DNA from 2 places in the Aeromicrobium sp. SP1 genome. Region 1 is predicted to be linked to the other one. Evidence: riboswitches for the same ligand, from Rfam matches in the RefSeq annotation. Region 1 holds a riboswitch; the other holds the start of a gene.

Region 1 (11,118 bases):
CCTCGAGGGCACCGTCGTCGCGCTCGCCTCGGGCGATCCGCTCGTCGCCGGGATCGCGACCACGATCGAGGATGTCGTGGGGTCCGGCGCCGTGAGCGTCGAGCCCGCCGTCTCGTCGGTGGCCCTGGCCGGCGCCCGCATGACGTGGCCCGCCGAGACGGTCGCGGTGGTCCGTGATCCGCGAACACTCCCCCGCCATCTGGCTCCCCGCCGCCGGATCCTCGTGCTCTCGACCGACGAGACGACCCCGCGCCGCGTCGCCGACCTGCTCGCGAGCCTCGGCTACGGGTCGAGCCGGCTCACCGTCCTGGCGAACCTCGGTGCCGCGGCGGAAACGCGGATCACCGCGACCGCCGACGCGTGGCACGAGACGCCGCCTCGCCTGCACGTGCTCGCGATCGAGTGCGACGGTCCTGCTCGGCCGACCGCCCCCGGTCTGCCCGACGACCTCTTCGACCACGACGGCCAGCTGACCAAGCGCGACGTGCGGGCCTCGGCGCTGGCCCGGCTCTCGCCGTTCCCCGGCGCCGTCCTGTGGGACGTCGGCGCCGGCGCCGGCTCGGTGGGCATCGAGTGGATGCTCGCGTCGGGCACCGGCACGACGTGGGCGATCGAGCGCGATCCCGACCGGGCCGACCGCATCGAGGCCAATGCGCTGCGCCTCGGCGTCCCGGGGATCCGGGTCCTGCGCGGCGCTGCTCCCGATGCGCTCGATTCGCCCGACCTCCCCGTTCCCGACGCGGTCTTCCTCGGCGGCGGGATCAGCGCCGCAGCGATCGCGGCGCCCTGGTCCGCGCTGCGGCCCGGGGGCGTCCTCGTGGCGCACGCCGTCGCCCGCGAGACCGTGCGCCTCGTCGAGGACGCCCAGGCCGACCTCGGCGGCGAGCTGACCCGACTCTCGGTCGAGCAGGTCGACCGGCTCGGCTCGTTCTCGGGCTGGAAGCCGGCACGCTCGATCACCCAGTGGACCGTCAGGAAGGACCCCTCGTGACCGTGCACTTCGTGGGCGCGGGACCCGGCGCCGCCGACCTGCTGACCCTGCGCGCCGCCCACCTGCTGGGTTCCGCGGACGTCGTCCTGTACCCGGGGACCTACATCGACGCGGTGGTCCTCTCCCACTGCCGCGCGGACGCCCGCCTCGTCGACACGCAGGACCTCGACCTCGACGCGATCACGGCCGAGCTGGTCGACGCCCACGTCGCGGGCCTCACGGCCGTGCGGCTGACCTCCGGCGATCCGTCGGTCTACTCGGCCCTGCACGAACAGGCACGCCGGCTCGACGCACACGGCGTGCCGTGGGACGTGTGCCCGGGCGTTCCCGCCTACGCGGCGGCCGCCGCCCTGCTCGGGGCTGAGCTGACCGTCCCCGAGGTCGCCCAGTCGGTCGTGCTCACCCGCACCCACGCCCGTTCGACGGCGATGCCCGCCGGCGAGCAGCTCTCCGCGTTCGCCGCCACGGGTGCCACGCTCGCCCTGCACCTGGCCATCACCCGCATCCGCGAGCTCTCCGCCGAGCTGGCCGAGCACTACGGGCCGGCGTGCCCGGTCGCCGTCGTGTTCCACGCGAGCCAACCCGACCAGGTCGTCCTGCGCGGCACCCTCGCCGACATCGCCGACGCGGTCGAGGCCGCGGACCTGCGGCACGGCGCCGTCATCCTCGTCGGACCGGCCCTCGCCTCGGACGTCCGCGGCGCCGACTCCTACCTCTACGACCCCGCCCGCGACCGCTCCCTCAAGCGCGGCTGACGCGGGGGCGGTGACTTACGCACCGCAAACGAGGCGCAGCGGTACGCAACTCACCGCCCGACCCACCAACACACCACCGGACCCCCGCGGGCGGTGACTTACGCACCCCAAACGAGGCGCAGCGGTACACAACTCACCGCCCGACCCACCACCACACCACCGGACCCCCGCGGGCGGTGACTTACGCACCCCAAGCGAGGCCCAGAGGTACACAACTCACCGCCCCACCCACCACCGCACCACCGGACCCCGCCGGCGGTGACCTGCGCACCCCAAACACGACCCAGAGGTGCGTAGGTCACCGCTCCACGAAGCGCGGGGTCCAGACGCGGCCGTCGGGGGTGACGCGGGTGGACGAGGCGCCGACGATGATGAGGCACTTCATGTCGATCGACTCCGGGTCGAGGTCGGCGAGGGTCGTGACGACCAGCGACTCCTCGGCGCGCCCGACGTCGCGGCCGACGACCACGACGGTCGCCGGATCGCGGTGCTGCAGCAGGAGTTCGCGCATCTGCGCGACCTGGTGCGGGCGCTCGGACGAACGCGGGTTGTAGACCGCCAGCACGAGGTCGGCCTCGGCGATCGCGCGCAGGCGGGCCTCGACGACGTCCCACGACTTGAGTCGGTCCGAGAGGCTCACGACGGCGAAGTCCGCACCGATCGGTGCACCGGCGCGGGCGGCGACGGCCTGCACCGCGGACACGCCGGGGAGCACCTCGACGTGCACGTCGACGTACGCGGGGTCGGCGGCGGCCTCGAAGACGGCCGAGGCCATCCCGAAGATCCCGGCGTCACCGCCGGACACGACCGCGACACGGTGGCCCGCCCGCGCGAGGTCGAGGGCGAACCGCGCGCGGTCGAGCTCGACCGTGTTGCCCGAGGCGTGCCGCTCGAGGCCCTCGCGTTGGGGCACCCGGTTCACGTACGGCGCGTAGCCGACGACGTGGTCGACCGAGTCGAGGACCGCCGCCGCCTCGGGGGTGAGCCAGCCCTCGGGGCCGGGACCGAGGCCCAGCACGTGCACCGTCGCGCCCGGCGACGTCCCGTCGACGCCCGTGGCCGGATCGTCGTACCGGCGCCGCTTCGCGTGGGTGTCCCCCGGCACGATCACGAGCGAGAAGTACGGCACGTCGTCCGGGTTGACGTCGGTGACCCGCAGGTGGCGCTCGCCGGACATCGAGGCGCGCTCCACGTAGATCGCGTCGTCGAGGCGGCCCGCCTCGCGCAACGCGGCCACGACGTCCGGGAAGGTCCGCCCGAGCTTCATGATGATCGCGCCATCCGTGTCGGCGAGCCGCCGCGCCAGCTCGGCGCGACCGAGTGTGCCGGGCAGGACCGTCAGCACGTCGGTCTGCCGCACGAGCGGGGTACGCGTCGCCGCGGTGCCGGCGGCGAACGCGGGGACCCCGGGCACGATCTCGGTGTCGTACCGCAGGCTGAGCCGGTCGTGCACGTACATCGAGGAGCCGTAGAAGAGCGGGTCGCCCTCGGCGAGCAAGGCCACGTCCCGGCCCGCGTCGAGGTGGTCGGCGAGCCGGTCGGCGCAGTCCTCGTAGAAGTCGGCCATCGCTCCCGCGTAGCCGCCGGGGTGGTCGGTCTCGCCCGTCGTCACGGGGTACTCCAGGGCTTCCTCGATCGTCTCGCCACCGAGCAGGTGCGCGACGATCCGCCGCGCGTTCGACGACCGGCCGGGCGCGTGGTGGAACGCGACGACGGGGGCCGTCGCGACGACCCGCGCGGCCTTGATCGTCAGCAGGTCGGGATCGCCCGGGCCGAGCCCGACGACGATTAGCCGGCCGGTCATTCCCGCTCCTGGGCGAGCGCGTTGAGCGCCGAGGCCGCCATCGCCGAGCCACCTCGGCGACCGCGGACGGTCAGGAACGGCACGTCGATGCCGTGATCCTCGGCGAAGGAGGCGAGGGCGTCCTTCGACTCGGCCGCACCGATGAAGCCCACCGGCACGCCGATGATCGCCGCTGGTCGTGGAGCCCCGTCGAGCAGCATCTCGAGCAGGTGGAACAGCGCGGTCGGAGCGTTGCCGAACGCGACAACGGCACCGTCGAGCCGGTCGGCCCACAGCGACACCGCGGCCGCCGACCGAGTGGTCCCCCAGTCCCGGGCGAGCTCGGGAACCTGGGGATCGCCGAGCAGGCACAGCACGTCGTTGTCGGCCGGCAGCCGCGAGCGGGTGACGCCGGAGGCGACCATGGTCGCGTCGGTGAGGATCGGCGCGCCCCGCTCGAGCGCCGTGCGCGCAGCCGCCACGAGCCCGGGATGGACGACGAGGTCGCGCGCCAGGTCCGTCTGACCCGTGGCGTGGATCATCCGGACGGCGACCTTCTCGGCGTCGGCCGGGTTGCCGGCCAGGTCGGCCTCGCGACGGATCGTCGCGAACGAGTCGACGTAGATCGCGGGGCCGGACTTCTCGTACGCGAAGTGGGCCGTCGGTCGCACGGGAGTGGATGTGTTCACGCGTCCTCCAGGTCGGGGATCACGACGCTACGCCACGGCGTCAGCACGAGCCCGGCCGCACCGGAAGCGGCCAGGCGGGCGAACAACTGGGCCGTCACGAGGCCCTCGGGCAGGTCGACGACGTCGAAGGCGCGACCGTCGCCCTGGCGGTGCCGGCCGGGAGCCGGCGGGTCCGCGTGCACGCGCGTGCGCGGGTCGCGGGTCGTCCGGCCGAGCAGTCCGGAGGGTCCCCGGGGCAGCTCGTCGACGTGCCACGCGGCCTGCGGCCCGCTCCCGCGAACGCGCGAGAACTCCCGCGCGAGGTCGACGAGTCGCGCGGCCGCCTCGGCGATCGGCACGACGTCGCCCCAGCCGTCCAGCCCGGCGCGCAGCTGGACGTGGGCGGCGTCGACCGCCACGAGACCGAGGTCGAGGGAGCGCCCGAGGACATCCCCGCGACCGTCGTCGAGCACGAACAGGAAGCGACCTCCGAGATCGGCGAGTCCCGGCTCGGCGCACAGGCGCGCGTCGAGGTCGCGAACCACAGTGCGCAGGTCGGCCCGTCCCCCGGACCGCCCGGTCAACGGCGAGGCGACGATGTTCCGGACGAGCTCGTGGGTGTCCGAGGGCAGCAGGCCGGTCGCCCGGATCGCGTCGACGACCTCGTCCGGCACCTCACCGCCCGGCGCGTCGATGCCGCGCAGCTGGACGTTTGCACGGCTCGTGACCAGCACGGTGCCGTCGGCGTGGGCGCGCGCGACGTCGAGCAGGCCGCCGAGCGCCTCGGTCGCGATGACCCCGCCGGGAGTCCGGAGCCGGACGATCGCGCCGTCGCCGGCCGCCCACGGGCGGAACACGCCCGGGCACAGGTCGCGTCGGGTGCGCACGGTGCCGGTCATGGGCGCACCACGATCGCGGCCACGGCGTCGGCGTGCTCGTCGACGATCGTGAAGTGGTCGGCGGCGAGCTCGTCGAGGGTCGTCGGCCAGCCGGCCTCGTTCCACTGGGCGTGGGTGCTGCGGACCTCGTCGGTCAGGACGAGGTCGTCGAGCAGACCGTGCACGAAGGCCACGGTCGTCGGGCGCTCGGTCCGCGAGGTCGCGGGTCCCACGAGCGCGCCGCTGATCGGGTCCACCCGGTCGAACGAGCCCGAGGCGACGCACACCGTGCGCGCCAGCGCGATGCCGAGCCGGCGCTGGTGCAGCGTCAGGCTCGCCGCGGCGACGCCGCCGAGGGACCAGCCGACGAGCGTCAGCTCGTCCGGATCGTGGTCGGCGGACTCGCGGGCAAAGCGCAGCGAGGTGAGCAGCTCGGCGCGGCCGCCGTCCGGGGCCGAGGCGTCCCAGTCGGGGACCACGACGCGCCGGCCGTGCCCGGCGATCGCCTCCGCGAGACGGGTCAGGCTGAGCCGCTCGTTCGGTCCGCGCCCGTGCCAGAGCAGCACCGTCGGCCCCGTGCCGACGACGGTCGCGATGCGGCCGGGTGCGTAGTCCCGAACAGCCGTGGTCATGCCGCCAGCGTAAGCAGCACGGGGCGCGATGTCTCCGGGCAGCGCGGTACGCTGACGCGGTCCGCTCGCCGCGGACCCAGGAACTCCGGTGTGATTCCGGGGCGGTTCCGCCACTGTGAGTCCGAGCGATCGGCAAGCCAGACACTGGCCGCGGCGACTTCCGACCGTAGGGGCGAGAACCCCCAGGAGGATCGATGCCGCGCATCGCACTGCTGTCCACGTCCGACACCGACCTGCTCTCGGCCCGCGCCAGCGGAGCGGACTGGCTGTGGGGCAACCCCGTCCGAGGCGTGCCCGCGCATTTCGCGACCGCCGACCTCGTGGTGGCGCGGGTCCTCGGTACCGCCGACGACGTCCGCGAGCTGGTCCTGCCGCACATCGGTGACCGGCCGCTCGTGGTGCTCGGCGGCGAGCTGACGCCGAGCGCCGAGCTCATGGAGCTGTCGACCGTCCCGATCGGGATCGCGGCGCAGGCCCACCGGTACCTCGTCGAGGGCGGACCGGCGAACCTGGCCCAGCTGCACGCGTTCCTGTCCGACACGATCCTGCTCACCGGCGAGGGCTTCGAGCCGCCGGCCGTCGTGCCGGCGTGGGGGTGGGCGGAGCGCCCACATCCGCCGCGGCCCGACCTGCCGCGCATCGGGGTCCTGTACTACCGCGCCCACGAGGCGAGCGGCAACGCGGGATTCGCCCATGCGCTCGCCGACGCGATCGACGCCACGGGCGAGGCGACCGGCGTCCCGGTGTTCTCCGCCTCGTTGCGCTCGGCGCCGGCCGACCTGTTCGAGGAGCTGGCGACCCTCGACGCGCTCGTCGTCACGGTGCTCGCCGCCGGCGGTGCCACGCCCGCGGCCGCGTCGGCCGGCGGCGAGGACGAGGCGTGGGACGTCGAGCGGATGGCCGCACTCGACATCCCCCTGCTGCAGGGCCTGTGCCTGACGTCGAGCCGCGACGAGTGGCTCGCCTCCGACGACGGCGTCACGCCGCTGGACTCCGCGAACCAGATCGCCATCCCCGAGTTCGACGGCCGGATCATCACGGCGCCGTTCTCGTTCAAGGAGATCGATGCCGACGGCCTCCCCCGGTACGTCGCCGACCCCGAGCGGTGCGCCAGGGTCGCCGGGATCGCCGTCGCGCACGCGCGGTTGCGCCACGTCCGCCCCGAGTCCCGCCGGCTCGCGCTCATGCTCTCGGCCTACCCGACAAAGCACAGCCGAGTCGGCAACGCGGTCGGGCTGGACACGCCTCGCTCGGCGGTGCGGCTACTGCGGCGGCTGGCCGACGCGGGCTACGACCTCGGTGGCCCGGACGCGATCCCGGGCCTGTCGCTCGAGGACGAGACCGAGGCCGGCAACGCCCTGATCCACGCGCTGATCGACGCCGGCGGCCAGGACGAGGAGTGGCTCACGTCGGGCGACCTCACCGCGGCGCACGTGCGGATCCCCGCCGCGCAGTACCGCGAGTGGTTCGCCACGTTGGATCCCTCGCTGCGGGCGGGGATCGAGGAGGCGTGGGGACCGGCACCGGGGCGCCTGTTCGTCAACGACGCCGACGAGATCGTGCTCGCGACGATCACCGCCGGGAACCTCGTCGTGCTGATCCAGCCGCCGCGGGGGTTCGGCGAGAACCCCGTCGCGATCTACCACGATCCCGACCTCGCGCCGTCGCACCACTACCTCGCGGCCTACCTGTGGCTCGAGCGGGGATTCGGGGCGCACGCCGTCGTGCACCTGGGCAAGCACGGCTCGATGGAGTGGCTGCCGGGCAAGAACGCCGCCCTGTCGGCCGCCTGCGCGACGGATGCGGCGATCTCGAACCTGCCGCTCGTCTACCCGTTCCTGGTCAACGACCCGGGCGAGGGCGCCCAGGCCAAGCGCCGCGCGCACGCCACGATCGTCGACCACCTGATCCCGCCGATGGCTCGCGCCGAGACGTACGGCGACATCGCGCGGCTCGAGCAGCTGCTCGACGAGCACGCCAACATCGCGGCGATGGATCCCGCGAAGCTGCCGGCGATCCGCGCCGAGATCTGGCAGCTCATGCACGCCGCGGAGATGCATCGCGACCTCGGCCTCGACGAGCGCCCCGGTGACGAGGACTTCGACGACTTCATCCTGCACGTCGACGGCTGGCTGTGTGAGATCAAGGACGTCCAGATCCGCGACGGCCTGCACGTTCTCGGCGAGGCTCCGACGGGGGCCGTGCGCGTCGACCTCGTGCTGGCGATCCTGCGCGCCTCGCAGGTCTGGGGCGGCCGGGCCGCGGCGGTACCGGGGCTGCGCGCCGCGCTCGGACTGAAGGAGGGCGCCGCGACCTCCGCTGTCGACGAGATCGAGCAGCGGGCCCGCGGGCTGGTCGAGGCGATGGAGGCCGCCGCCTGGGATCTCGCCGTCGCCGCCGGGCTGCACGAGGACCCCGAGGTCGTCCGGGTGCTGGAGTTCGCGGCGACCGAGGTGGTGCCGCGGCTCGCGCGGACGACCGACGAGATCGACGCCGTCCTGCACGCCCTCGCGGGCGGGTACGTCCCCGCCGGACCGTCTGGCTCACCACTGCGCGGGCTGGTCAACGTCCTGCCGACGGGCCGCAACTTCTACACCGTCGACCCGAAGGCCGTCCCGTCCCGGCTCGCGTGGGAGACGGGTCAGGCGATGGCCGACTCGCTGCTCGAGCGCCACCGCGACGACACCGGTGAGTGGCCACGCTCGGTCGGTCTGTCGGTGTGGGGCACGTCGGCGATGCGCACGTCGGGCGACGACATCGCCGAGGTGCTCGCCCTGCTCGGTGTCCGTCCGCGGTGGGACGAGGCGTCGCGCCGGGTGTCGGACCTCGAGGTCGTCCCGCTCGCGGAGCTCGGCCGGCCGCGGATCGACGTCACGGTGCGGATCTCGGGCTTCTTCCGCGACGCCTTCCCGCACGTCGTCGCGATGCTCGACGACGCGGTCCGGCTCGTGGCAGGACTCGACGAGCCCGTCGACCAGAACTTCGTCCGCGCCCACACGCAGGAGGAGCTCGCCGCGCACGGCGACCCGCGCCGGGCCACGACCCGGATCTTCGGCTCCGCGCCGGGGTCCTACGGGGCGGGCATCCTGCAGGTCGTCGAGTCGGGGAACTGGCGCGACGACGCCGACCTCGCGGAGGTCTACACGGCGTGGGGCGGCTTCGCGTACGGGCGTGACCTCGCCGGTGCACCGGCCGCGGACGACATGCGTGCGAACTACCGGCGCATCCAGGTCGCGGCGAAGAACATCGACACCCGCGAGCACGACATCGCCGACTCCGACGACTACTTCCAGTACCACGGCGGCATGGTTGCCACGGTGCGCGCGCTGACCGGCAAGGACCCGCAGGCGTACGTCGGCGACTCGACCAGCCCGGACCAGGTCCGCACCCGGTCCCTGCGCGAGGAGACGCAGCGGGTCTTCCGATCGCGCGTCGTCAACCCGCGCTGGATCGGCGCGATGCAGCGGCACGGCTACAAGGGCGCCGTCGAGCTGGCCGCCACGGTCGACTACCTCTATGGCCTCGACGCGACGACCGGCGTGGTCCACGACTGGATGTACGACACCCTCGCGAAGGAGTACGTCCTCGACGAGGACAACCAGGCGTTCATGCGCGAGGCGAACCCGTGGGCGCTGCGGGGGATCGTCGAGCGACTGCACGAGGCTGCCGATCGTGGCCTGTGGCAGGAGCCCGACCCCGCGACCCTCGCCGCGATGCAGGAGGTCTACCTGTCGATCGAGGGCGATCTGGAGGACCGGTGAGCCGACTCCTGCTGATCGGCGTCGGTCCCGGCGATCCCGACCAGGTCACGCTGCAGGCCGTCGCGGCGCTGCAGTCGGTCGCGTGCGTCGTGGTGACCGAGAAGCGCTCCGGCGACCCCCTCGCGGCGGCCCGCCGGGCGCTGTTGGCCCGGCACGCGCCCGCCGTCCCGATCGTCGTGGTCGAGGATGCCGAGCGGGACCGCTCCCCCGGCGGGACGGGCACGTTGTCGGACTATCGGGACGCGGTCACGGCGTGGCACGAGGCCCGGGCGGCGCGCTACGCCGAGGCTATCTCCGGCATCGACGGGGACGTCGGCTTCCTCGTGTGGGGCGACCCGGCGCTGTACGACTCGACGATCCGGGTGCTCGACCGGGTGGCCGCCGACACGGACACCGAGCTGGTCGTGATCCCCGGCATCAGCAGCGTGCAGGCGCTCGCCGCGGCGCACGGGATCGTCCTGCACGAGATCGGCCAGCCGTTGCACGTCACGACCGGCCGCCGACTCGCCGAGGCCGTGGCCCAGGGGCAGGAGAACGTCGCGGTGATGCTCAACCGCGACCTCGCGCCGCTGGAGGCTCTCGACCCAGAGTGGTCGATCTGGTGGGGCGCCAACCTCGGCACGCGAACGCAGGAGCTCGTCGACGGGACGCTCCCCGAGGCGTTGCCGCGGATCCACGCGGCGCGCACCCGCGCGAAGGACGCCGCCGGGTGGGTCATGGACGTCTACGTGCTGCGACGTCCGACGTCGGCCGACTCGCCACGGCTGCGGCGTGCCGATCGGTAGGCCGGAGCCCGCAACGCCGTGACCCAGCCGTAGTTCGCGAGATCGGGCGGCGGTCGGCGGACGGGGTCGAAGCTCGGCTCCTGCGATGAGGGCCGGAGCAGTTCGAGGTCGCCGAAGGCGGTCCACTGGGCCGAGCCGTCCGACCACAGCAGGACGTAGCGGCGCGGACCCTGCGCGGCGGCGGCCAGCCACACCGGTCCGTCGGGCCCTCGGTACGGCAACAGCGTCGTGGCCAGATGGGGCGTCGAGGGGCGGACGACTCGCAGCACGAAGCGGCCGATCCGCGAGGAGCCCGTGCTGGCCAGGAGCACGTCGGACTCGCTGCTGAGCCCGAGTCGGATCGCGAGGCCGCGGATGTCCGCCCAGCCCTCGGGCAACCCGATCGCGGCGGAGATCCGGATGACGGCGTCGTGACGTCCGGCCTCGTCGATCCACGCGATCCCCGTCGGCGACCCGGTTCCCGTGGCGGTGTACCGCGACTCCCAGACCCGACCGCGCGGATGCAGCGGCTTGGGGGCGGTGCGCAGCGCGGCGAGCGCAAGGGTCGCTCCGGCGAGGAGGCGGCCTCCGGCGACGCTCGCGAGTCCGGTTGCGCCGGTGACCACGACGTTCATGCCGCAGCAGTACCCACTGCGAGCATCGTCATGCCTCGGGCGAGGCGGGGCTCAGATCCCGAGGTCCTGCTGGACCTTGCGCAGCGCCTCGGCGGAGGCGTGGAGTTGACGCTCCTCGTGGGCGGACATCCGCACGTCGAGGACGCGGGCGACGCCCTTCGCGTTGACGATGCTGGGGATCGAGAGGGCGACGCCGTCGATGCCGTGATGGCCACCGTGCACGATGCTGACGGGCAGGACGGCGTTCTCGT
Region 2 (11,118 bases), 2.1 Mb from region 1:
GCGACCAGCCGGCGAGCCGACCCAGTTGCACGAGGGGCGGCGCCACGGGAGCGTCGACGAGCAGTGCCGCGGGGGCGCCACTGCGCACCCGACCGCCCTCGACCACGACGAGCTGGTCGGTGAACGGGACGACGCGCTCCATGCGGTGCTCGGCCAGCACGACGGTGAGCGCGAGGTCGTCGACGAGTCGGGCGATCGTGGCGAGCACGTCCTCGGCCGCCGTGGGGTCCAGCGCCGAGGTCGGCTCGTCGAGCACGAGCACGCGCGGGTGCATCGTGAGCACGGCGCCGATCGCGACCCGCTGCTGCTGACCGCCCGAGAGCGAGCGCACGGACCGGCGGCGCAGGTCGGCGATGCCGAGCAGGTCGAGGGTCTCCTCGACGCGCCGGCGCATCGTCTGCGGGTCGAGGCCCAGCTGCTCCATGCCGTACGCGAGCTCCTCCTCCACCGTGTCGGTGACGAAGCCCGACAGCGGGTCCTGCGCGACGTAGCCGACGAGGTGGGCGAGGTCGCGAGGCGGTCGACCCAGGATCGAGGCGCCGTCGAGGACCACGTCACCCGCGAGCGTGCCGCCCGTGAAGTGCGGGACGAGGCCGTTGAGCATCCCCAGCAGGGTGGACTTGCCCGAGCCGGTGCGTCCGGCGACGAGCACGAGCTCGCCCTCGTCGCACTCGAGGTCGACGTGCGAGAGCGTGGGCTGCTCGGCGCCGTCGTACCAGAACGTCACGTCCTCGAGCCGGATCACGGCGCACCTCCCGCGGGCTCGTGGGCCGACGGCGGCGCGGGCGCGGCGAACACCGGCACGATGCCGATCGCCACGACCACGAGGGTCGCGATGCTGACCTCGGGCCAGCCCGGGACCACGGGATAGAGCACGAGCGGCTGCTCGCCCGACAGCACCTTGAGGCCGACCGCCACGGCGATGCCCGAGCCGGCGACGACGTACTCGGCCACCCGCCAGGGCGTGGGCCGGTAGCGGGTGCGGTGGACCCGGCGTCCGGCCGAGCGCAGCGCCAGCGCCGCGAACACGAGCCCGGCGACCAGCATGGGCCACGAGAGCACCCCGGGCGCCGTGCCGTCGAGGTAGCCGTACGAGCCGACGCTCAGCCCGAACAGGCCGAGCAGCATGAGCGCACCCGTCGTGAACCGCTCGCGCGGCAGGGCCGATCCGGTGCGGCCGTAGCCCCGGGCGTCCATCCCGGCCGCGAGGGTCATCGACCGGTCGAGCGCGTCCTCGAGGACGGGGATCACGATGCGGTGCATCGCGCCGGTGCCCCGGCTCGCGTCGCCGCGCAGCTTGCGGGCGCGGTTGACACGGCGGACGCTCTCGGCGAGTTGGGGGAACACCGACACGGCGACGACGAGCGCCGCGCCGACCTCGTACAGGGCGGGCGGCACGGAGGCGAGCAGGCGCTTCGGGTTCGCGAGCGAGTTCACCGCACCGATGCAGATGATGAGGGTGGCGAGTCTCAGCCCGTCGTACAGCCCCAGCAGGACCTCGTTGACCGTGACGTCGCCGAGCAGCTGGACGCCGCGCGCGACCTCGGGCAGCGGGATCTCCGGCAGCGGGAACAGGATCGCGTCACCGGGGACGGCGCCGCCGCCGAGCAGGATCCGGAAGACGACGCGGGTCACGACGACGAGCGCGCCGAAGTACAGGTAGTAGCGGAACGACAGGGCCCAGGGCGCGTCCCCGCGACAGGCCGCGACCACGAGCGCTGCGATCGCGATCGTCAGGACGAGCAGGACGGGGTTGAGCGTGAACGAGGCCCCCGCAGCCAACCCGAGTCCCCAGAGCCACCACGCTCCGGGATGCAGCTCGCGGGCCTCCCTGCCCGAGATGTGTAGCGGAATCCACCCCGAACCGGAGGGCTGGCCCCGATTCGGGTGGACGTCGCTACGCATCTGCTGCATGGAAGGTTCAGGCTCCTCGCCGGCGCCGCCAGACGACGCCTCCCGCGGCCGCCAGGACGGCCAGCACCAAGCCTGCCACGAGCACGATCCCCACGTTCGAGGTCGACTCCTCGGCCGAGGCGGGGGTCGCGTCGGCCGTCTGCGCGGCGCCGTCCGCGGCGCTCGCCGCCTCGGAGCCGGTCGCGGTCGGCGCCCCGGTCGACGGGGTGGCCGTGGTCGGGGTCGTGGGCGTGGTGCTCGGCACCGTGGTGGCGCCGGAGGTCGGAGCGGTGGTCGCGGTGGTGCCCGCGGCGGCGGGCTTCCCCTTCGTGGTGCCGGACGAGCCCTTCGCGCTGCCGCCGGAGGTGCCGGAGCCGCCGGAGCCGCCCGAGCCGCCGGTCGGTGCCGCCGACGTGGGCGTCGCGGTGCGCGGCGTCATCGTGGGCCACGTCCGCGAACTGGAGGTCTGGAACACGAAGGCGACCCAGCCGCCCTTGGGCACCTTGAGCGAGGTCACGCCTCGGCTCGAGTACGACCAGCGGCCGGAGGTGCCGTCCGACCAGAACAGGCCCCAGTAGGCGTCGGCCGGTGGCGTCTCCGTGCACGGATCCGAGGCCGGTGAGCCGTCGATCCGACACACGAACCCGCTCGCGAGCGCGGCATAGGTCAGCGCGTGCCCGGCGTCGACGAAGTTGTTCGCGGCGACACCGCCGCCATCGGCGTCACAGCCGACCGACGCGTTGACGACGACCGTCACCCCGGTGCCCCCGGAGCACGCGGCCGCCTCCGCCGGGGCCGCGATGCCCACGCCGCCGGCGGCGACCCCGAGGAGGGCCGCCGCCAGCAGGCGACTCATGCGAAGGGTCACTTCACCACCGTGAAGGTCTTCGTGCCGGTGCGGTTGGCGAAGGCGCCCTTCACGACGACCTTGGCCTTGCCGAGCTTCGTGCCGACCTTGAAGCGGTACGTGTAGGTGCCGCCGGGCGAGGCCACGCCCGACTTCACGAGCGAGCCGCGCACGAAGATACGCACGGGCTCCCTCGCGGCGAGGCCGGAGACCTTGACCGTCTGGACCTTGGTGCGCTTGACCTTGGCGGCGGCGAGCTTGACCCCGACGGACTTCGCGGCCAGGACGGTCGCCGTGGTCGAGCCGGCGCGGTTGCTCCGCGAGCCGGTCACGGTGACGGTCCGGGTGGCCGTTCCCGCGGGCGCCTTCAGCGCGACGGAGACGGTTCCGCCCGCCGGGACCGTGCCGCTCACACTCGTCCCGCCGGAGATCCGCGCCGTGTACTTCTCACCCGCGGCGAGTCCGGTCGCGGTCGCCCTGACGGTGCCGCCCGCGGTCGTGAAGGTCGCGGGCTGCTTCACGGTCACCGAGCCGGCCGGCAACAGCGCCTGCAGGCCCGCGGCCGCCTGGCTCGTCGCGAGGATCCACGAGCCGAGGTCGGTCGAGCCGATCCCCGAGGACTTCGCGGAGGACAGGCCGTAGTCGTCGTACGCGATCGCACCGGCCTGGGTCGCGAGGTGGGCGGACCCGTCCGCGACCGACTCGGTGACCTGGTGCGCGAGCAGCCAGGCAGCGGCCGAACCTGCTGCGCCCTGCTGGCCGACGAGCGCCAGCGCGCTCGCCGCGAGCCCGGTGGAGTTGGAGTTCGAGCCCCACTCGGAGCCGAACGAGCCGTCCGCCTGCTGCGCCGCGAGCAGTGCCCCGGTGGCGGCGTCGACGTCGTCCTGCAGGTTCGCGTGACCGGCCTCGTCCGCCTCGACGAGGGCCCGCAGCGCGGCGGCGGTCGTGTCGACGTCGATGATCGCCGGGCAGCTTCCCGTGTAGTCCCGGAACGAGCCGTCGGCGCACTGCTGTCCCAGCAGCGACGTGATGGAGGCGTTCGCCTTGGCGCTGTCGGCATCGACGAGGGCGCGCGTGACGTAGACGTGGTTGAGGCCGCCCTCGGCCCCCGTGGTGATCCCGCTCGTGGCGTCGGTCGCGGTCTCGACGTCGCCGATCAGGTCGCGGCCGTCCACCGCGTGCGGGTCGCCGCCCGTGAGGTCCACGGCGAGGGCGAGCTTCGCCTTGCGTCCCGGCGTCGTCAGGAAGTCGTCGCCGTGGGCGACGACGGCGTCGACCATGCGCCCCTGCAGCGGCTCCTTCGTGCCGAGATCCGCCAGCGTGAAGACCACGTCGAGGCTCGTGCCGTAGTCGGGGGCCGGCAGGCCGGTCGACCAGTCCGGGTAGACGATGACGTCGTCGACCAGCTGGTCCTCGAGCCACCGGGCGGCCGAGTAGCTGTAGGTGTTGGGCGCCGCCGTGGCGGCGGGGCTGACGGCGACGGCCGTCGAGAGGGCGACCGCACCGAGAGTGGTGGCGGTCAGCGCACGGGTGCGCAACTTCATGGGGGGTCCTTCCCGCTGCAAAGGCGGGAGGTGGAACGCCGGTGGGCCGGAGTCCGTCCCGCTGTGTTCCTCGACAGCGCGTGGTCGGTCCCGTCAGGCAGGTCTTCCGGCTGCCCCCGAAGGGGATCACGGTTGCGGGTCAGCGCCGGATTCGCACCGGCTTCCCCTGACACTGCGGGAATTTGTTGAGTTGTGAGCACGTGAACTGTAACAACGACCGACCCGCGGCCACGCGGCGAGGACGGATCCTTCGGCATTGCGGTGACCAGGGCCACCGCAACGCATCAAGATCCGTCCCCCTGTGGCGGGCCCGCGCCAGTAGCGTGGCCGCCATGACTCTCGGTGACGAAGTGCGGCGGGCGATCGACGGCAAGTGGCGGCACGTGCGGGAGCAGAGCCGGGCCGAGCTCGCCACGATGGACCTGGCGTACGACCACTCGCTGTCCCTCGACGAGGCGCGCGACCGGGTGCTCGGGCAGATGCGCGGGCTCGTGCCGACCGGCATCCCGGCCGCCGGCTTCCGCACCGAGAACGGCGGCACGGGCGATCCCGGCATGGCCGTCACGGGGATCGAGATGCTGGCCCAGTTCGACCTCTCGCTCATGGTGAAGGCCGGAGTCCAGTGGGGGCTCTTCGGCGGTGCGATCGAGAACCTCGGCACGCAGCGACACCACGAGGCCTACATTCCTCCGCTCATCTCCCTGGACCTGCTCGGCTGCTTCGCGATGACCGAGACGGGCCACGGCAGCGACGTCCAGAGCCTCGAGACCACGGCCACGTACGACCCGGCCACGCTCGAGTTCGTCGTCCACTCCCCCACGCCGTCGTCCCGCAAGGACTACATCGGGGGCGCCGCGCAGCACGCCCGCGTCGCCGCCGTGTTCGCGCGCCTGGTCACGCTCGGCGAGGACCACGGCGTGCACTGCTTCGTCGTCCCGATCCGCGACGAGGACGGGGCCGACCTGCCGGGCGTCACCACGAGCGACTGCGGGTACAAGGGCGGCCTCGGCGGTGTCGACAACGGCCGGATCATGTTCGACGAGGTCCGGATCCCGCGCGCGAACCTGCTGAACCGGTACGGCAACGTCGCCGAGGACGGCACCTACACCTCGCCCATCGAGAGCGGCAACGCCCGGTTCTTCACGATGCTCGGCACGTTGATCCGCGGCCGGGTCAGCGTCGGCGGGTCGGCCCGCGCCGCGGCCGAGGTCGCGCTCAGCATCGCCACGAGATACGCGCTCGAGCGACGTCAGTTCGAGGGCGCGCCGGGCGAGGAGACGGTGCTCCTGGACTACCGCGTGCACCAGCGCCGGCTGCTCCCCCTGCTCGCCGAGGCGTACGCATATCGGTTCGCCCAGAACCAGCTCGTCGCCCGCATGGACCGCCTGCAGACCGAGTCCGAGCCCGAGCCGCACGCCCAGCGGGAGCTGGAGGGCCGCGCCGCCGGCCTCAAGGCGATCCAGACGGCGTTCGCGACGCGGTCGATCCAGGAGTGCCGCGAGGCGTGCGGCGGTGCCGGCTACCTCGCGGAGAACCGGCTCACGACGCTCAAGGCCGACAGCGACGTGTTCACGACGTTCGAGGGCGACAACGTCGTCCTGCTGCAGCTCGTCGCGAAGGAGCTGCTGACGTCGTACGCGAAGGACGTGCAGGGTCTCGACCCCGTGGCCATGGTGCGGTTCGCCGCGGGCACGGTCGCGGACACGGTCAAGGAGCGCACCGCCGCCGCCCAGCTGATCCAGCGCCTCATCGACGCGCGCTCCGGCGACGCCGACGAGCACGACCTGCTGCACCGCGGCACCCAGCTCAACCTCTTCGAGGACCGCGAGCAGCACGTCATCGAGACCGCCGCCCGCCGGCTGCGCCGGGCCGGGAAGGACCGGGCGAAGGCGTTCGCGGTCTTCAACGCGGCGCAGGACCACGTCCTCAAGATCGGTCAGGCGCACATCGACCGCGTCGTGCTCGAGGCGTTCACGGCCGGCATCGCCCGCTGCGAGGACGAGCAGGCCGCCGACCTGCTGCGCGACGTGTGCTCGCTGTACGCGCTCACCGTGATCGAGCGGGACAAGGCGTGGTTCATGGAGCACAACCGCCTCTCCGACGACCGCGCCAAGGCCGTCTCGCGCGAGATCAACGCCCTCCTGGACCGGTTGCGCCCGCACGCGCTGACCCTCGTCGAGGGGCTCGGCGTGCCCGCCGAGACGCTGGACGCCGCCCTGCTGGGGTGACCCACCCCCGGAAACGGGGGGATGGTGTCCGAAACCGGGTCACGCACGCCGGAAAACGGTAGTCGCCGTGTCAGACTGCTCGTGCTCTACTGCTGCCACATCTACTCGGGGAGATCATGAACCGACGCCTGTCCTCGGCCGCGCTCGCTGCCGCCGCCGCCCTCACCATCTCGCTCGCCACGCCGATCGCCGCCCACGCGGACGAGTCGTCGACGCTGAGCCGCTCCGCCACCTCCGGCACGGTCGCCTCGGCCGCCGTGACCCCGGCCGTCGTGACCTCGGGCTCCGCCCGCCTCACGTCCGGCGGGACGATCACGAGCAGCACCTACGTGTACGCCCAGACCCAGGCGAGCGTCGCCGCGTCGGCCGGCTCCAGCTGGTTCGTCAAGGGCGACGTCTACGTCAACGGCCGCCTCGCCGCCGCCGACCAGTACATCGCGTCGTACAAGTACCCGTCGAGCAGCGTCTCCTGGCCCCGGTCCGCCGGTTACGGCACGGTCCAGCTGCGGGACGTCCACGTCGAGGCCTACGACGCGGACTACGCCTTCACCGACACGCCGCTGGCCGCCAGCAACGTCGTCCCGGTCAAGCGCGGGATCGACTACGGCTACGGCTCGCTCGTCAAGAGCGGCAAGAAGCTGACGATCAAGGCGAAGGGCTGGCGCACCTACGAGGCGAACGGCTCGAAGAAGTCGCTGCGCAAGATCAAGCTCCAGCGTCACTACAAGGGCAAGTGGCGCAACTTCAAGAACATCAAGGTCAACGCGTCCGGCAACGGCAAGATCGTGTTCAAGCAGAAGAAGAAGTTCAAGTACCGGCTCGTCCACCCCGGCTCGAGCACGATCGTGACCTACGCGACGGGCGCGTCGCGCAAGATCTGACGCACCTCGCGCGAGAGCGCCGGTCCGCCTTCGGGCGGGCCGGCGCTTCGTCGTCTCAGGAGGTCGAGTCGGCCCAGTCGTCGCGGCGCAGGACCGTGAGCAGCTCGTGGATCGAGCGCTGCTGGTCCGGCGGCAGGGCCGTCAGTCCGAACTCGATGCCGGTCAGCGCCGCGGTGGCCTGCTCCAGCACGACCTCGCCCTCGGGCGTGAGGGAGGCCAGGGCGCGGCGGCGGTCGCTCTCGTCCACCTTGCGGTCGACGAGACCGTCGGCGACGAGCCGGTCGATGAGGTTGGTGACGGACGTCGGATGGACCATGAGCCGCTCACCGATCTTCGACAACGGCAGATGGCCCGCCGTGCTGAACGACAGCAGGCGCAGCACCTCGAAGCGGGCGAACGTGATGCCGAAGGGCTTGAGCGTGCCGTCGAGCCGCGCGCTGAGGATCTGGTGGACCCGCATGATCGAGGTCGCCAGACGCATCGAGGTCGCGTCGCCGATCCGCTCCTCCCACAGCTCGCCGGCGCGCTCGAGTGGGTCGAAGTCCAGTCCGGGCATGGACCCCACCGTACCGGCGCGGGCGCGGCGATCCGGGGTGCGCGGGCCGGGCGCCACGCCACCGGAAGTCGCCGGTGTGACGTACCCCCGGATGACAGTCCCGGCACCGGGCGGTTAGCCTAGGCTTACCTACCCCTGCGTACGAAAGGCATTCCGTTGCGTCTCGCACGAATCCTCGCCGCCGCGACCCTCGCGTTCGGTCTCACCGCCTGTGGCTCCTCCGACGACACCGACTCCGGCTCGGACCCGGCCGCCTCGGGAGACGCCTTCCCGGTCACGATCGAGCACCAGTGGGGCGAGACGACGATTGAGAAGCAGCCCGAGCGGGTCGCGACCGTCGCATGGTCCAACCAGGACAACGCGCTCGCGCTCGGTGTCGTGCCGGTCGGCATGCCCAAGATCACGTATGGCGACGACGACTCCGACGGCATCGCCGTGTACGTCAAGGACAAGATCGACGAGCTCGGCGCCGAGACCCCGGCCCTGTTCGACGAGACCGACGGCATCGACTTCGACGCGATCGCGGCCACCGAGCCCGACCTGATCCTCGCGCCCGTCTCGGGCGTCACCGAGGAGGAGTACACGACGCTCAGCAAGATCGCGCCGACCGTCGCGTACCCCAAGGGCACCGCGTGGACCACTCCGTGGCGTGACGCGCTGACGATCACCGGCAAGGCCCTCGGCAAGTCCGACGAGGCCGAGGCCTTGGTCGCCGACCTCGACGCGCAGATCGCCGAGGAGGCCGCCAAGTACCCGCAGATCAAGGGCACCACGGCCGTCATGAGCTGGATCGACCCCTCGGACCTGTCGAAGGTCGGCTTCTACACGTCGCAGGACACCCGCGCGGCGTTCCTCAACGATCTCGGCTTCGCGACGCCGCCTTCGGTCGAGAAGGCGTCGCAGGGCGCCGAGTCGTTCTTCATCGAGGTGAGCGCCGAGAAGGCCGACACCCTCGACGACGCCGACGTGTTCGTCGGCTACGGCGACGACGCGGCCCTCAAGAAGGCCCAGGCCGACTCCCTGATCGGCAAGATCCCGGCGATCGAGCGTGGCTCGGTCGCCCTGCTCGAGGACAACTCCCCGCTCGCGGGCGCCGTCTCGCCGTCGGCCCTGTCGATCCCGTGGATGCTGCCGGAGTACACGAAGCTGCTCGGCGATGCGGCGGCGAAGGTGCAGTGACCCAGACCGTCGTACAGACCACCTCCGGGGGCTCCGCGACCGCGCGGCGTCCCCGGTGGTGGCTGGCGGTGGCCATCGCGGCCGCCCTCGTGGCCGCGTGCGCGTCCGTCGCGTTCGGCTCGCGGGTCGTGAGCCTGCCCGACGTGTGGCACGCCGTCACGGTCGGCGGCGAGGACGTCGCCTCGGCGGCCGTGCGCAGCCGCGTGCCGCGCACGATCCTGGCGCTGCTCGTCGGGGCCTCGCTCGCGATGGCCGGAGTCATGCTGCAGGGCGTCACCCGCAACCCGCTCGCCGACCCCTACATCCTGGGCATCAACTCCGGCGCGTCCCTCATGGTCGTGATCGGCATCGCGTTCTTCGCGATCCACTCGATGCAGGGCTACATCTGGTTCTCGCTGGCCGGCGCGACCCTCTCGGCGGTCTTCGTCTACACCGTCGGGTCCCTCGGCCGCGGTGGTCCGACCCCGCTCAAGCTGGCGCTCGCCGGAGCCATCACGACGGCCGCGCTGAGCTCGCTGACGAGCGCGATCCTGCTGCCGCGCACGGACGTCATGAACGTCTTCCGGTTCTGGTCCGTGGGCGGCGTCGGCCGCGCCGAGAACGCGGACACCCTCACCGTCCTGCCCTTCCTCGCCCTCGGGACGGTGCTGTGCATCGCGACCGCGAGGTCGCTCAACCTGCTCGGGCTCGGCGACGAAGCCGCCGCCGGGCTCGGCGTGCCGGTCGTGCGCGTACGGCTCGTCGGCACGGCCGCCGGCATCATCCTCGCCGGCGCCGCCACGGCGCTCGCGGGACCGATCGGCTTCGTCGGCCTCGTCATCCCGCACCTCGTCCGCATCGTGATCGGGGCGGACCATCGCTGGCTGCTGCCCGTCTCGGCGTTCGCCGGAGCGGCCCTGCTGACGCTCGCCGACGTCGTCGGGCGGGTCATCGCCCGACCCGAGGAGATCGAGGTCGGCATCATCACCGCCCTGATCGGCGCGCCCGTGTTCATCTGGGTCGTGCTCACGAAGACGGGAGCGAGCCGATGACCGTCACCGACTCCCAGGCCCCCATGACCGCCGACGGCGTCGCCCTCGTGCGGCGCGCCCGCGACCGCGCGGGTCGCCGCGTCGCCCTCGTCGTCGCCGGGCTGACCGTCCTGCTCGCGGGCCTGTTCCTGTTCGCGCTCATGTACGGCGAGCATCCCTATTCGTTCGGCGACGTCGTGCGCGTCATCGCCGGTCAGCAGGTCCCCGGCGCCAGCTTCACGGTCGGCGAGCTGCGGCTTCCACGCGCTGTCCTGGCCGTCCTGGCCGGTGCCGCGTTCGGCATGGCCGGCGTGACGTTCCAGACGATGCTGCGCAATCCGTTGGCGAGCCCCGACATCATCGGGATCACGAACGGCGCCAACGTCGCGGCGCTGTTCCTCATCCTCGTCGTCGGCGCCTCCGGGCTGGTCGTGTCGCTGGCCGCCGTCGTCGCCGGCGTCGGCACGGCGTTCGCGATCTACCTCCTCGCGGCCCGGGGCGCCGTCGTCGGGACGCGACTGATCCTGATCGGCATCGGCGTCGCGGCGATGCTCAACAGCGTCACGTGGTACCTGCTCGTCGGGGCGAACCAGTGGGACCTCGCCGCGGCCATGCGCTGGCTGACCGGCAGCCTGAACCTCGCCTCGTGGGACGACGTGGCCCTGCTCGCGCTCGCCTTCGCGCTGCTCACGCCCGTCGTGGCCGCCCTGGGCCGCGACCTGAGCCTGCTGCGGCTGGGCGACGACGCGGCCGCCGGACTCGGCGTGCCCGTCGAGCGGAGCCGCCGCCTGCTCGTGGTCTCGGCCGTGGGCCTGGCCGCGTTCGCGACCGCCGCGACCGGCCCGATCGCGTTCGTCTCGTTCATGGCGGGGCCGATCGCGACCCGCCTCGTCGGTCCGCGGGGCGCGCTCGTCGTGCCCTCGGCCCTCGTCGGCGCGGCGATCGTGCTGGCCTCGGACCTCGCGGGGCAGTTCCTCTTC

Evidence for each region. A riboswitch is a leader RNA that binds a small molecule or an ion and turns the genes downstream of it on or off. The one in region 1 is predicted to bind cobalamin.
Region 2: it holds a riboswitch for cobalamin, as region 1 does, so the genes downstream of both, ACT26F_RS15265 (prenyltransferase/squalene oxidase repeat-containing protein) here and cobN (cobaltochelatase subunit CobN) in region 1, are expected to answer to the same signal.

The regions. Positions count from the first base shown of each region.
Region 1 covers NZ_JBQVVK010000001.1:1,068,568-1,079,685, reverse strand. The annotation lists gene cbiE (precorrin-6y C5,15-methyltransferase (decarboxylating) subunit CbiE) at 1-991, shown strand, start outside; gene cobM (precorrin-4 C(11)-methyltransferase) at 988-1,746, shown strand; gene ACT26F_RS05290 (precorrin-2 C(20)-methyltransferase) at 2,045-3,550, opposite strand; gene ACT26F_RS05285 (precorrin-8X methylmutase) at 3,547-4,218, opposite strand; gene ACT26F_RS05280 (nitrite reductase) at 4,215-5,096, opposite strand; gene ACT26F_RS05275 (alpha/beta hydrolase) at 5,093-5,707, opposite strand; cobalamin riboswitch at 5,748-5,874, shown strand; gene cobN (cobaltochelatase subunit CobN) at 5,902-9,468, shown strand; gene cobF (precorrin-6A synthase (deacetylating)) at 9,465-10,253, shown strand; gene ACT26F_RS05260 (hypothetical protein) at 10,193-10,867, opposite strand; gene ACT26F_RS05255 (L-lactate dehydrogenase) at 10,919-11,118, opposite strand, start outside.
Region 2 covers NZ_JBQVVK010000001.1:3,125,158-3,136,275, reverse strand. The annotation lists gene ACT26F_RS15280 (ABC transporter ATP-binding protein) at 1-745, opposite strand, end outside; gene ACT26F_RS15275 (CbiQ family ECF transporter T component) at 742-1,905, opposite strand; gene ACT26F_RS15270 (hypothetical protein) at 1,922-2,749, opposite strand; gene ACT26F_RS15265 (prenyltransferase/squalene oxidase repeat-containing protein) at 2,758-4,284, opposite strand; cobalamin riboswitch at 4,364-4,498, opposite strand; gene ACT26F_RS15260 (acyl-CoA dehydrogenase family protein) at 4,617-6,512, shown strand; gene ACT26F_RS15255 (hypothetical protein) at 6,629-7,393, shown strand; gene ACT26F_RS15250 (MarR family winged helix-turn-helix transcriptional regulator) at 7,449-7,949, opposite strand; gene ACT26F_RS15245 (iron-siderophore ABC transporter substrate-binding protein) at 8,106-9,128, shown strand; gene ACT26F_RS15240 (FecCD family ABC transporter permease) at 9,125-10,159, shown strand; gene ACT26F_RS15235 (FecCD family ABC transporter permease) at 10,156-11,118, shown strand, end outside.